2 regions of the Streptomyces sp. NPDC018029 genome follow, and region 1 is predicted to be linked to the other one. Evidence: riboswitches for the same ligand, from Rfam matches in the RefSeq annotation. Region 1 holds a riboswitch; the other holds the start of a gene.
The links. A riboswitch is a leader RNA that binds a small molecule or an ion and turns the genes downstream of it on or off. The one in region 1 is predicted to bind glycine.
Positions count from the first base shown of each region.

Region 1 (5,055 bases):
GAAGGGGTATTTCAGGACGGTGTCGTCCGGCACGATCGGGTTCTCGCCCTCGGCGCCCTCTTGATTGAGCACGGTCTCGTCGACGACGAAGCCGCCGCCCACCGAGTAGTACGTCTTCTCCAGGACGAGGGCGCCCTCACGGTCGTACGCGAAGACCGTCATGCCGTTGGCGTGGTACGGCAGCGCCTTGCGGCGGTGCAGGATCAGGTCGTCGTCGAAGGTGAAGTCGATCTCGTGCATGCCGAGCAGGTTGAGGCGGCCGCTGCTCTTGATCTTCTCCACGCGGTCGTCGGCCGTCTCCACGTCCACCGTGCGGGGCGACTCGCCCTCCAGACCGAGCAGGACGGCCTTCGGGGTGCCGTGCCCGTGGCCGGTGGCGCCGAGCGAGCCGTACAGCTCCGCCCGTATCGCGGCGGTGTGGGCCATCAGGCCCTCGTTCTTGAGGCGGCTCGCGAACATGCGGGCGGCGCGCATCGGACCGACCGTGTGGGAGCTGGACGGGCCGATGCCGATCGAGAACAGGTCGAAGACCGAGATGGCCACGAGAACTCCAAAGGGTGGTTGGTAGACGCCGTTGTCTGCCGGGGTGGTGCAGAGAGCGGGGCGTGCGCCGGACATGAGCCGGGGCACCGCACTCACTGTGTTCACTTCCAGTGTGCGCGGTGCCCCGTCGTTTCGTACGAAGGAAAGCGTACGAAAATGCTACAGGTTGGGGTACAGCGGGTGCTTGTCGGCCAGAGCGGTCACCCGGGCCTTGAGGCCGTCCGCGTCGAAGCCGGGCTTGAGGGCCTCGGCGATGATGTCGGCGACCTCGCGGAAGTCCTCCTCCTGGAAGCCGCGCGTGGCGAGCGCCGGGGTGCCGATCCTGAGGCCCGAGGTGACCATCGGGGGCCGCGGGTCGTTCGGGACCGCGTTGCGGTTGACCGTGATGCCGACCTCGTGGAGGCGGTCCTCGGCCTGCTGGCCGTCCAGCTCGCTGTTGCGCAGGTCGACGAGGACCAGGTGCACGTCCGTGCCGCCGGACAGGACGTCGACGCCGACGGCCTTCGCGTCGTCCTGGACCAGGCGCTCGGCCAGGATGCGGGCGCCGTCCAGGGTGCGCTGCTGGCGCTCCTTGAACTCCTCCGAGGCGGCGACCTTGAAGGAGACGGCCTTGGCCGCGATCACGTGCTCCAGCGGGCCGCCCTGGAAGCCGGGGAAGACCGCGGAGTTCAGCTTCTTCGCGAAGTCCTTGTTGCGGGCCAGGATGATGCCGCCGCGCGGGCCGCCGAGCGTCTTGTGCGTGGTGGAGGTCACCACGTCCGCGTACGGCACCGGGTTCGGGTGCAGACCGGCGGCGACGAGCCCGGCGAAGTGCGCCATGTCGACCCACAGCTTCGCGCCGACCTCGTCGGCGATCCGGCGGAACTCGGCGAAGTCCAGGTGGCGCGGGTAGGCCGACCAGCCCGCGATGATCACCTTCGGGTTGTTCTCCTTGGCCAGGCGCTCGACCTCGGCCATGTCGATCAGGCCGGCCTCGTCGACGTGGTAGGGGACCACGTTGAACTGCTTGCCGGAGAAGTTCAGGCGCATGCCGTGGGTGAGGTGGCCGCCGTGCGCCAGGTCGAGGCCGAGGATCGTGTCGCCGGGCTGGGCGATCGCGAAGAGGGCGGCCTGGTTCGCGGAGGCGCCGGAGTGCGGCTGGACGTTGGCGTACTCGGCGCCGAACAGCTCCTTGAGCCGGTCGATCGCGATCTGCTCGGCGACGTCGACGTGCTCACAGCCGCCGTAGTAGCGGCGGCCGGGGTAGCCCTCGGCGTACTTGTTGGTGAGGACGGTGCCCTGGGCCTCCATGACGGCGACCGGAGCGAAGTTCTCCGAGGCGATCATTTCCAGGGTGGACTGCTGGCGGTGGAGCTCGGCGTCGACGGCGGCGGCGACGTCCGGGTCCAGCTCGTGGAGAGGGGTGTTCAGAAGCGACATCACACGATCCCTATCGGTATGGGTCAGCCGGCGGTGAAGGCGGTGTACTCATCGGCGGAGAGCAGGTCGTCCGGCTCGTCCGTGATGCGCACCTTGAACAGCCAACCGCCCTCGAACGGGGCGGAGTTGACCAGCGACGGGTCGTCGACGACGTCCTGGTTGGCGGCGACGACCTCGCCGTTCACCGGGGAGTAGAGGTCGCTGACCGACTTGGTCGACTCCAGCTCGCCGCAGGACTCGCCCGCGACCACCGTGTCGCCGACCGCGGGGAGCTGGGCGAAGACGACGTCACCGAGCGCGTTCGCCGCGTGCTCCGTGATGCCGACCGTCGCCACGCCGTCCTCGGCGGCCGACAGCCACTCGTGCTCCTTGCTGTAACGCAGCTGCTGGGGGTTGCTCATGAGTCGAATTCTCCTGTACGCGGGTGGGTGCTGCGGAACGGGGACGATGTGCGGGGGGTCACTTCTGGCGCTTGTAGAACGGCAGGGCCACGACCTCGTACGGCTCATGCGTACCGCGGATGTCGACGCCGACACCCTGCGTGCCCGGGGCCGCGTGCTCGGCGTCGACGTACGCCATCGCGATCGGCTTGCCCAGCGTCGGGGACGGGGCGCCGGAGGTGACCTCGCCGATGACCTTGCCGTCGGCGACGACGGAGAAGCCGGCGCGCGGGACCCGGCGGCCCTCGGCGACCAGACCGACCAGCTTGCGCGGCGGGGCGGTCTCGGCGCGCTCGGCGGCGGCGGCCAGGGCCGCGCGGCCCACGAAGGAGTCCGACTGCGACGTCTTCTCGAACTTGACCACCCGGCCGAGCCCGGCGTCGAACGGCGTCAGCTCGGCCGTCAGCTCGTGCCCGTACAGCGGCATGCCCGCCTCCAGGCGCAGCGTGTCGCGGCAGGAGAGGCCGGCGGGGACCATGCCGACGGGCGTGCCCGCCTCCATGAGCGCGTTCCACAGCTTCTCGGCGTCACCGGGGGAGACGAAGAGCTCGAAGCCGTCCTCACCGGTGTAGCCCGTGCGGGCGATCAGCGCGGAGACGCCCGCGACGGTGCCCGGCAGACCCGCGTAGTACTTCAGGTTGTCCAGGTCGGCATCCGTGAGTGACTTCAGGATGCCGGGGGACTCGGGACCCTGGACGGCGAGGAGCGCGTACGCCTCGCGGTCGTCGCGTACCTCGGCGTCGAAGCCGTCGGCGCGGGCGGTCAGCGCGTCGAGCACGGTCTGCGCGTTGGAGGCGTTGGCGACGACCATGTACTCGGTCTCGCCGAGGCGGTAGACGATCAGGTCGTCCAGGATGCCGCCGTCCTCGGCGACGATCATCGTGTAGCGGGCACGGCCGACACCGACGGAGCCGATGTTGCCGACCAGCGCGAAGTTCAGGAAGTCCACGGCCGCCGGTCCTGTGACCGTGATCTCACCCATGTGGGAGAGGTCGAAGAGACCGGCCTTGGTGCGCACGGCGTTGTGCTCGTCGCGCTCGCTGGCGTACCGCAGCGGCATGTCCCAGCCCGCGAAGTCGGTCATGGTCGCGCCGAGCGCACGATGCACGGCATCGAGGGCGGTGAGACGGGGGGCAGTGCTCATGAAGGGAACTCCCAGGGCATGACGGGCGAGGTCGATCCTCCCCATCTGTCATCGGAACCTGAGAGGTTCGCCGAGCGTGTCCCGATATGTGAGACGCCCGGCTTGCACCTTGGGTGGGGCCACCGGGGCGGCCCGCTTTTCAGATGTGCCTCGCCCGCGCGGTACGGGGCCTGAGAGATTCAAGGGAGGGACTTGCTCCTTCGGCGCCCCGGGCACGCGTGCGTGCTGGCTCCGGGAACTCTCCCGCGCGGATTCAAACGGCCGGTATGGAGTTGGCGGGCACATCATTGCACGCGACCCCGGCCACGGGGAGCCGTGGCAGGACACGGATCGCACTGCCCGGAATGCTCTTGTGCCGCATTACCTTCTCTTTACACTTGCTGGGGAAAGCAGTACGTGACCGCTACGGGGAGGCCGATCACGGTGCGCAGCAGGACCAGTGTCTTTGCCACTACCACGGGAGTGGCGCTGCCGAAGCAGGCCGCCACCCCCGCCGCGGAGAGCTGCGGCCCGCTCCCCGTGGCCGTCGTCCGGGACCTGCGGCAGCGGGCCGGCCACAGCCCCCGCCGCCTCACCTTCGGCGAGGGCGACCTCGTCGTCGTCTCCGGCCTGCCCGGTGGCGGAAAGTCGACGCTGATGCGGCAGGCCGTCACGGGCCCGCGCATCGACTCCCAGGACACCCGCGACCGCTGGGCCCGCCGCATGCCCCGCCTGCTGCCGTACGCGGTCTACCGCCCCCTGGTCCGCCTCGCGCACTACGCGGGCCTGCGCCGCACCCTGCGCACCGGCGCCGGCGTCGTCGTGCACGACTGCGGGACCCAGGCCTGGGTGCGCCGCTGGCTCGCCCGCGAGGCCGCCCGCCGCGGCTCCGCCCTGCACCTGCTGCTGCTCGACGTCCCGGTGGACACGGCGCTCCAGGGCCAGCGCGAGCGCGGCAGAGGCGTCTCGCGGTACGCGTTCACGCGGCACCGCAGGACGGTCGGCCGCCTCGTCGGCGCCACCGAGCGCGGTGACCTGCCGCGCGGCTGCCACTCCGCGGTGCTGCTCGACCGGGATGCGGCGCAGGCGCTGCGGGCGATCGCCTTCGACCGGTGAGCCCACCGGCGCTAGGGTTCGAGCCGCAGGCAGAGCGGTCGCGAGCAGGGGTTGGACAGATGGACTTTCCGGCGCAGGCACATGCCCATCCGTACGGCGGATGGCCGGGCAACGAACTGGAGGAGGTCCTCGCCGCCTCCCTCGGCGCCGACGCGTCGGCGGGCGGCCGGATCGTCGAGGTGCTCGGCCGCAGCCACATCTGGATCCCGCTGCCGAACGGCGGGGGCCCCGACAGCGGCACCCTGGACCTGCCGACCCTGGAGATCGACGGCCAGGCGTACGTCCCCGTCTTCAGCTCCGAACAGCAGTTCCGGCAGGCCCTCGGCGACGCGGCCGACCGGATGGGCCGCACCGTGGCACCCGCCGTGGAGTTCGCCCGCGGCCTCCCGCCGCAGCTGGGCATCGCGCTGAACC
Region 1 covers NZ_JBIRFV010000011.1:290,663-295,717, reverse strand. The annotation lists gene ACH4D5_RS31410 (L-serine ammonia-lyase) at 1-543, opposite strand, end outside; gene glyA (serine hydroxymethyltransferase) at 703-1,962, opposite strand; gene gcvH (glycine cleavage system protein GcvH) at 1,986-2,363, opposite strand; gene gcvT (glycine cleavage system aminomethyltransferase GcvT) at 2,422-3,546, opposite strand; glycine riboswitch at 3,696-3,802, opposite strand; gene ACH4D5_RS31390 (AAA family ATPase) at 3,943-4,641, shown strand; gene ACH4D5_RS31385 (enhanced serine sensitivity protein SseB) at 4,701-5,055, shown strand, end outside.

Region 2 (5,055 bases), on a different contig from region 1:
TCGCCGTACGCCTGGTCGATACGGCGCACCGGCGGCCAGTACTTGTCCGCGGCGACGACGCCGGCCGGGAAGACGGCCTCCTCGCGGCTGTAGCCGTGCTCCCAGTCACCGCTCAGCGCGGCGGCGGTGTGCGGGGCGTTCCGCAGCGGGTTGTCGTCGGCGGTCCACTCGCCCGAGCCGACCTTCTCGATCTCCCGGCGGATGGCGATCATCGCCTCGCAGAACCGGTCGATCTCGGCCAGGTCCTCGCTCTCGGTCGGCTCGATCATCAGGGTTCCCGCGACCGGGAACGACATGGTGGGCGCGTGGAAGCCGTAGTCGATGAGCCGCTTCGCGATGTCGTCGACGCTGACCCCGGTCGCCTTGCTGAGCGGCCGCAGGTCCACGATGCACTCGTGCGCGACCAGGCCGGCCGGACCGGTGTAGAGCACCGGGTAGTGCGGCTCGAGGCGCTTGGCGATGTAGTTGGCGGAGAGCACCGCGACCTGGGTGGCGCGCTTGAGGCCCTCGCCGCCCATGAGGCGCACGTACGACCAGGAGATCGGCAGGATTCCGGCGGAGCCCCACGGCGCCGCGGAGATCGGACCGACGCCGGTCTCGGGGCCGGCCGCGGGCTGCAGCGGGTGGTTGGGCAGGTACGGCGCGAGGTGCTCGCGCACCCCGACCGGACCCACGCCGGGACCGCCGCCGCCGTGCGGGATGCAGAAGGTCTTGTGCAGGTTCAGGTGCGAGACGTCGCCGCCGAAGTGGCCCGGCTTGGCGAGCCCCACCAGGGCGTTGAGGTTGGCCCCGTCGACGTACACCTGACCGCCGGCCTCGTGCACCTCCGCGCAGATGTCGGTTACGTGCTCCTCGAAGACGCCGTGCGTCGAGGGGTACGTGATCATCAGTACGGCCAGCTCGTCGCGGTGCTTCTCGATCTTGGCGCGCAGGTCCGCTATGTCGACCTCGCCGTCGTCGGCGGTCTTCACGACGACGACCTTCATGCCGGCCATGACGGCGCTCGCGGCGTTCGTGCCGTGGGCGGAGGACGGGATGAGGCAGACGGTGCGCTGCTCGTCGCCGTTGGCCCGGTGGTAGCCGCGGACCGCGAGCAGTCCGGCGAGCTCGCCCTGCGAACCGGCGTTGGGCTGCAGGGAGACCTTGTCGTACCCGGTCACCTCGGCGAGCCGCTCCTCCAGCTCACGGATGAGCGTGAGGTAGCCCTGGGCCTGCTGGGCGGGCGCGAAGGGGTGCAGCTGGCCGAACTCGGGCCAGGTGACGGGCTCCATCTCGGTGGTCGCGTTGAGCTTCATGGTGCAGGAGCCCAGCGGGATCATGCCGCGGTCGAGCGCGTAGTCGCGGTCGGCGAGCTTGCGCAGGTAGCGCAGCATCGACGTCTCGGAGCGGTACTGGTGGAAGACCGGGTGAGTCAGGTAGTCGTCGCCGCGCAGCAGGCCCTCGGGCAGCGTGTCCGCGACGGCGGCGTCGAGCGCCTCGACGTCGGCGTCGACGCCGAAGGCGCCCCACACCGCGCTGAGCTGCCGGCGCGTGGTCGTCTCGTCGCAGGACAGGGAGACGTGGTCGGCGTCGACGAGGTGGATGTTGACGCCGGCCTCGCGGGCGGCGGCCACCAGCTGCTCGGCCTTGCCGGGCGCCCGCACCGTGAGCGTGTCGAAGTAGGCGCCGTGGACGACTTCGTAGCCGCCCCTGGTGAGGCCGGCGGCGAGCAGCGTCGCGTAGCGGTGGGTGCGCCGCGCGATCGCCTTCAGGCCGTCGGGCCCGTGGTACACGGCGTACATTCCGGCCATGACGGCGAGCAGCACCTGAGCGGTACAGATGTTGCTGGTGGCCTTCTCGCGGCGGATGTGCTGCTCACGGGTCTGCAGCGCGAGGCGGTAGGCCTTGTTGCCGTCGGCGTCGACGGAGACGCCGACGAGCCGCCCGGGCAGGCTGCGCGCGAACTTCTCGCGGACCGCCATGTAACCGGCGTGCGGCCCGCCGAAGCCCATCGGCACACCGAAGCGCTGCGTCGTGCCGACGGCAATGTCGGCGCCGAGCTCGCCGGGCGAGGTGAGCAGCGTCAGGGCGAGCAGGTCGGCGGCGACGGTGACGACGGCGCCGAGCTCGTGCGCCTGGTCGATGAGCGGCTTGATGTCGCGGACGGCACCCGAGGCGCCCGGGTACTGGACGAGTACGCCGACGACGCCGCGCTCGGCGACCTCGGCGGGCAGGCCGTCGCTCAGGTCGGTGACGACGACCTCGACACCGGTGGGCTCGGCGCGGGTCTGGATGACGGCGATGGTCTGCGGCAGGGCGTCGGCGTCGACGACGAACACGCCGTCCTTGACCTTGCCCATGCGACGCGAGAGGGCCATGGCCTCGGCGGCGGCGGTGCCCTCGTCGAGCAGCGAGGCTCCGGAGGTGGGCAGGCCGGTCAGCTCGGCGACCATGGTCTGGAAGTTGAGCAGCGCCTCGAGGCGGCCCTGGGAGATCTCGGGCTGGTACGGCGTGTAGGCCGTGTACCAGGCCGGGTTCTCCATCACGTTCCGCAGGATGACCGGCGGCGTGAAGGTGCCGTAGTACCCGAGTCCGATCATGGAGTCGAGGACCTGGTTCCGGTCGGCGAGGGAGCGCAGCTCGGCCAGCACCTCGGCCTCGGAGCGCGCGCCGGGCAGCTTCAGCGCTTCGGCGTTCTTGATCACATCCGGCACCGCGGCGGCCGTCAGCTCGTCGAGCGAGCCGTACCCGACCTGGGCGAGCATCTTCGCCCGCGCTTCCGCATCGGGCCCTATGTGCCGCTGCTCGAAGGGGATGCCCTGCTCAAGCTCCGAGAGCGGGGTGCGATGGGTGGCAGTCATTGCGGAGGCCTCCTGGTCTGCACGACCTGCGAGGGGTACCACGGCGCGGGTACCCGGACGGCCTCCCCCTCTGTCATCTCAACCTGAGAGCTTCACAGACCGGTCCGTTTCGACAGATCTGCTTTCACCGTCGGTGAGGAAGGGTTCCGAACGTGCCCGCCCGACGCCCGCCCTGCTTTCCAGAGTGACCTCGTCCGTGCGGTACGGGTGCCTGAGAGATTCCGGGGAGGATTTGCTCCTTCGGCGCCTCCGGGATCACGTCCCGGAGAGCTCTCCCGCACGGGGTCAGCAGCCAAGCGCCAGCCTACCAGCGAGGACCCCGGCCGTTCCCTCGAGTGGCCACCTGCCCCGAAGTGCTCTTTCGTAGTGACTACGAATGATTAAAGATGAGTTACGCCCGTTTTCGACGAGCCGCGACCAGCTGGAGGGCCCGTGCAGACCGATATCGATCCGCGCAACCTGATCGGCCGCAAGGCGTTCGACCGGAACGGGACCAAGATCGGCACGATCGACGAGGTCTACCTCGACGACGCCACGGGCGCCCCGGAGTGGGCCGCCATACGCACCGGCCTGTTCAGCCGCGACGCCTTCGTCCCGCTGGAGCCGAGCGAGCTGGCCGAGGACGGCACCCTGCACATTCCCTTCGACCGCGCCCTGATCAAGGACGCCCCGGACTTCGGGGTGGGCCGCCACCTCTCCCCCGAGCAGGAGCTCCAGCTCTACCACCACTACGGCCTCGACACGACGCCACCGGGCGCCCCACCGCCCCCGCCCGACCAGGACTTCGGCCGCATCGCCGGCACAGAGGCCCCCTGACCCACTGGCCCGCGGCCCGACCCGGCACCCGGCCTCACCCCGGGCCCTCCACCGCCACCCGAGCTGCCCCCGACGCTCCTTCGAGCCCCGCTTCAGCCACCCTCTCGCCCCGCTGCACCGCTCTGACCAGCGGCAGCGGCTCCGCGGGCGCCAGGTCCGGGTCGTCCGTCCGGAACGTCCGCACCCGCCCCGGTGGCGAGTCCGGCGTCTCGAAGCGCACCGTCACCCGGCCGAGACCGCTCCCCTGCACCCAGCCGTGCCCGTACTCGGCATGCCGCACGTCGTGTCCGGCCGCCCACCGCCGCTCGGCAGGCACCACCGGCTCCTCGGCCCGCTCCCGCTCCGGATCGCCCGCGGCCACCTCCGCGGCCGCTGTCCCGCCGGCTTCCTCCGCCGCCGCCCCTTCGGCACCGGCCAGGGCCGCCTCGGCCGCCTGGGCCTGCGCGAAGAGATCCTCCTGCGTGTAGTCCGCGAGCCCCGTGACGCCCACGCCGAGCAGCCGCACCCCTCCCGTGGTGTCCACGGACTCAAGGAGCCGCGCGGCGGCCTCCCGGACCACTCCCGGGTCGTCCGTGGGCCCGCGCAGCGTCTCGGACCGCGTCAGCGTCGAGAAGTCGAACCGCCGCACCTTGAGCACGATGGTCCGCCCCGAGTGCCCGGCCGCCCGCAGCCGCTGCACACACCGCTCCGCGAGCCGCCCGACCTCCGTCCTGACCCGCACCCGGTCGTGGATGTCCACGTCGTACGTGTCCTCGACGCTGACCGATTTCGTGTCCCGCTCGGCCACCACGGGCCGCTCGTCGTGCGCGAGCGCCATCGCGTACAGCGAGCCGCCGTGGGCCTTCCCCAGCAGTCGTACGAGCTCGTCCTCACCGGCCTCCGCGAGCTCCTCGACCGTCGTGATCCCGGCCCGCCGCAAATGGTCGCCCGTAGCAGGCCCCACCCCGGGCAACGTCCGCACGGACATCGGCCCCAGCAGGGCGCGCTCCGTCCCCGGGGTGATCAGCACGAGACCGTTCGGCTTGGCCTCTTCCGAGGCGATCTTCGCCAGCATCTTGGAGACGGCGAGCCCCACCGACCCGGCGAGCCCCGTCACCGCCCTGATGTCCGCCCGCAGCCGCTCCCCCACGGCCCGGGCCGATTCCGCGTCGTCGGCGACGCCGCCGGCCTCCAGGTCCACGAAGGCCTCGTCCAGGCTGAGCGGCTCCACCAGCGGCGACAGCTCCCGCAGGAGGCCCATCACCTGCTCGCTGATCTCGCGGTACAGCCCGAAGCGCGGCACGAGATACGCGGCGTTCGGCGCCAGTCTGCGCGCCTGCCCCATGGGCATCGCCGAGTGCACTCCGAACCGCCGCGCTTCATAGGAAGCGGTCGCCACGACACCCCGCGGCCCGAGCCC
Region 2 covers NZ_JBIRFV010000017.1:143,480-148,534, forward strand. The annotation lists gene gcvP (aminomethyl-transferring glycine dehydrogenase) at 1-2,840, opposite strand, end outside; glycine riboswitch at 3,030-3,128, opposite strand; gene ACH4D5_RS37185 (PRC-barrel domain-containing protein) at 3,273-3,656, shown strand; gene ACH4D5_RS37190 (DNA polymerase IV) at 3,691-5,055, opposite strand, start outside.
Region 2: another riboswitch for glycine. It lies ahead of gcvP (aminomethyl-transferring glycine dehydrogenase); the one in region 1 lies ahead of gcvT (glycine cleavage system aminomethyltransferase GcvT).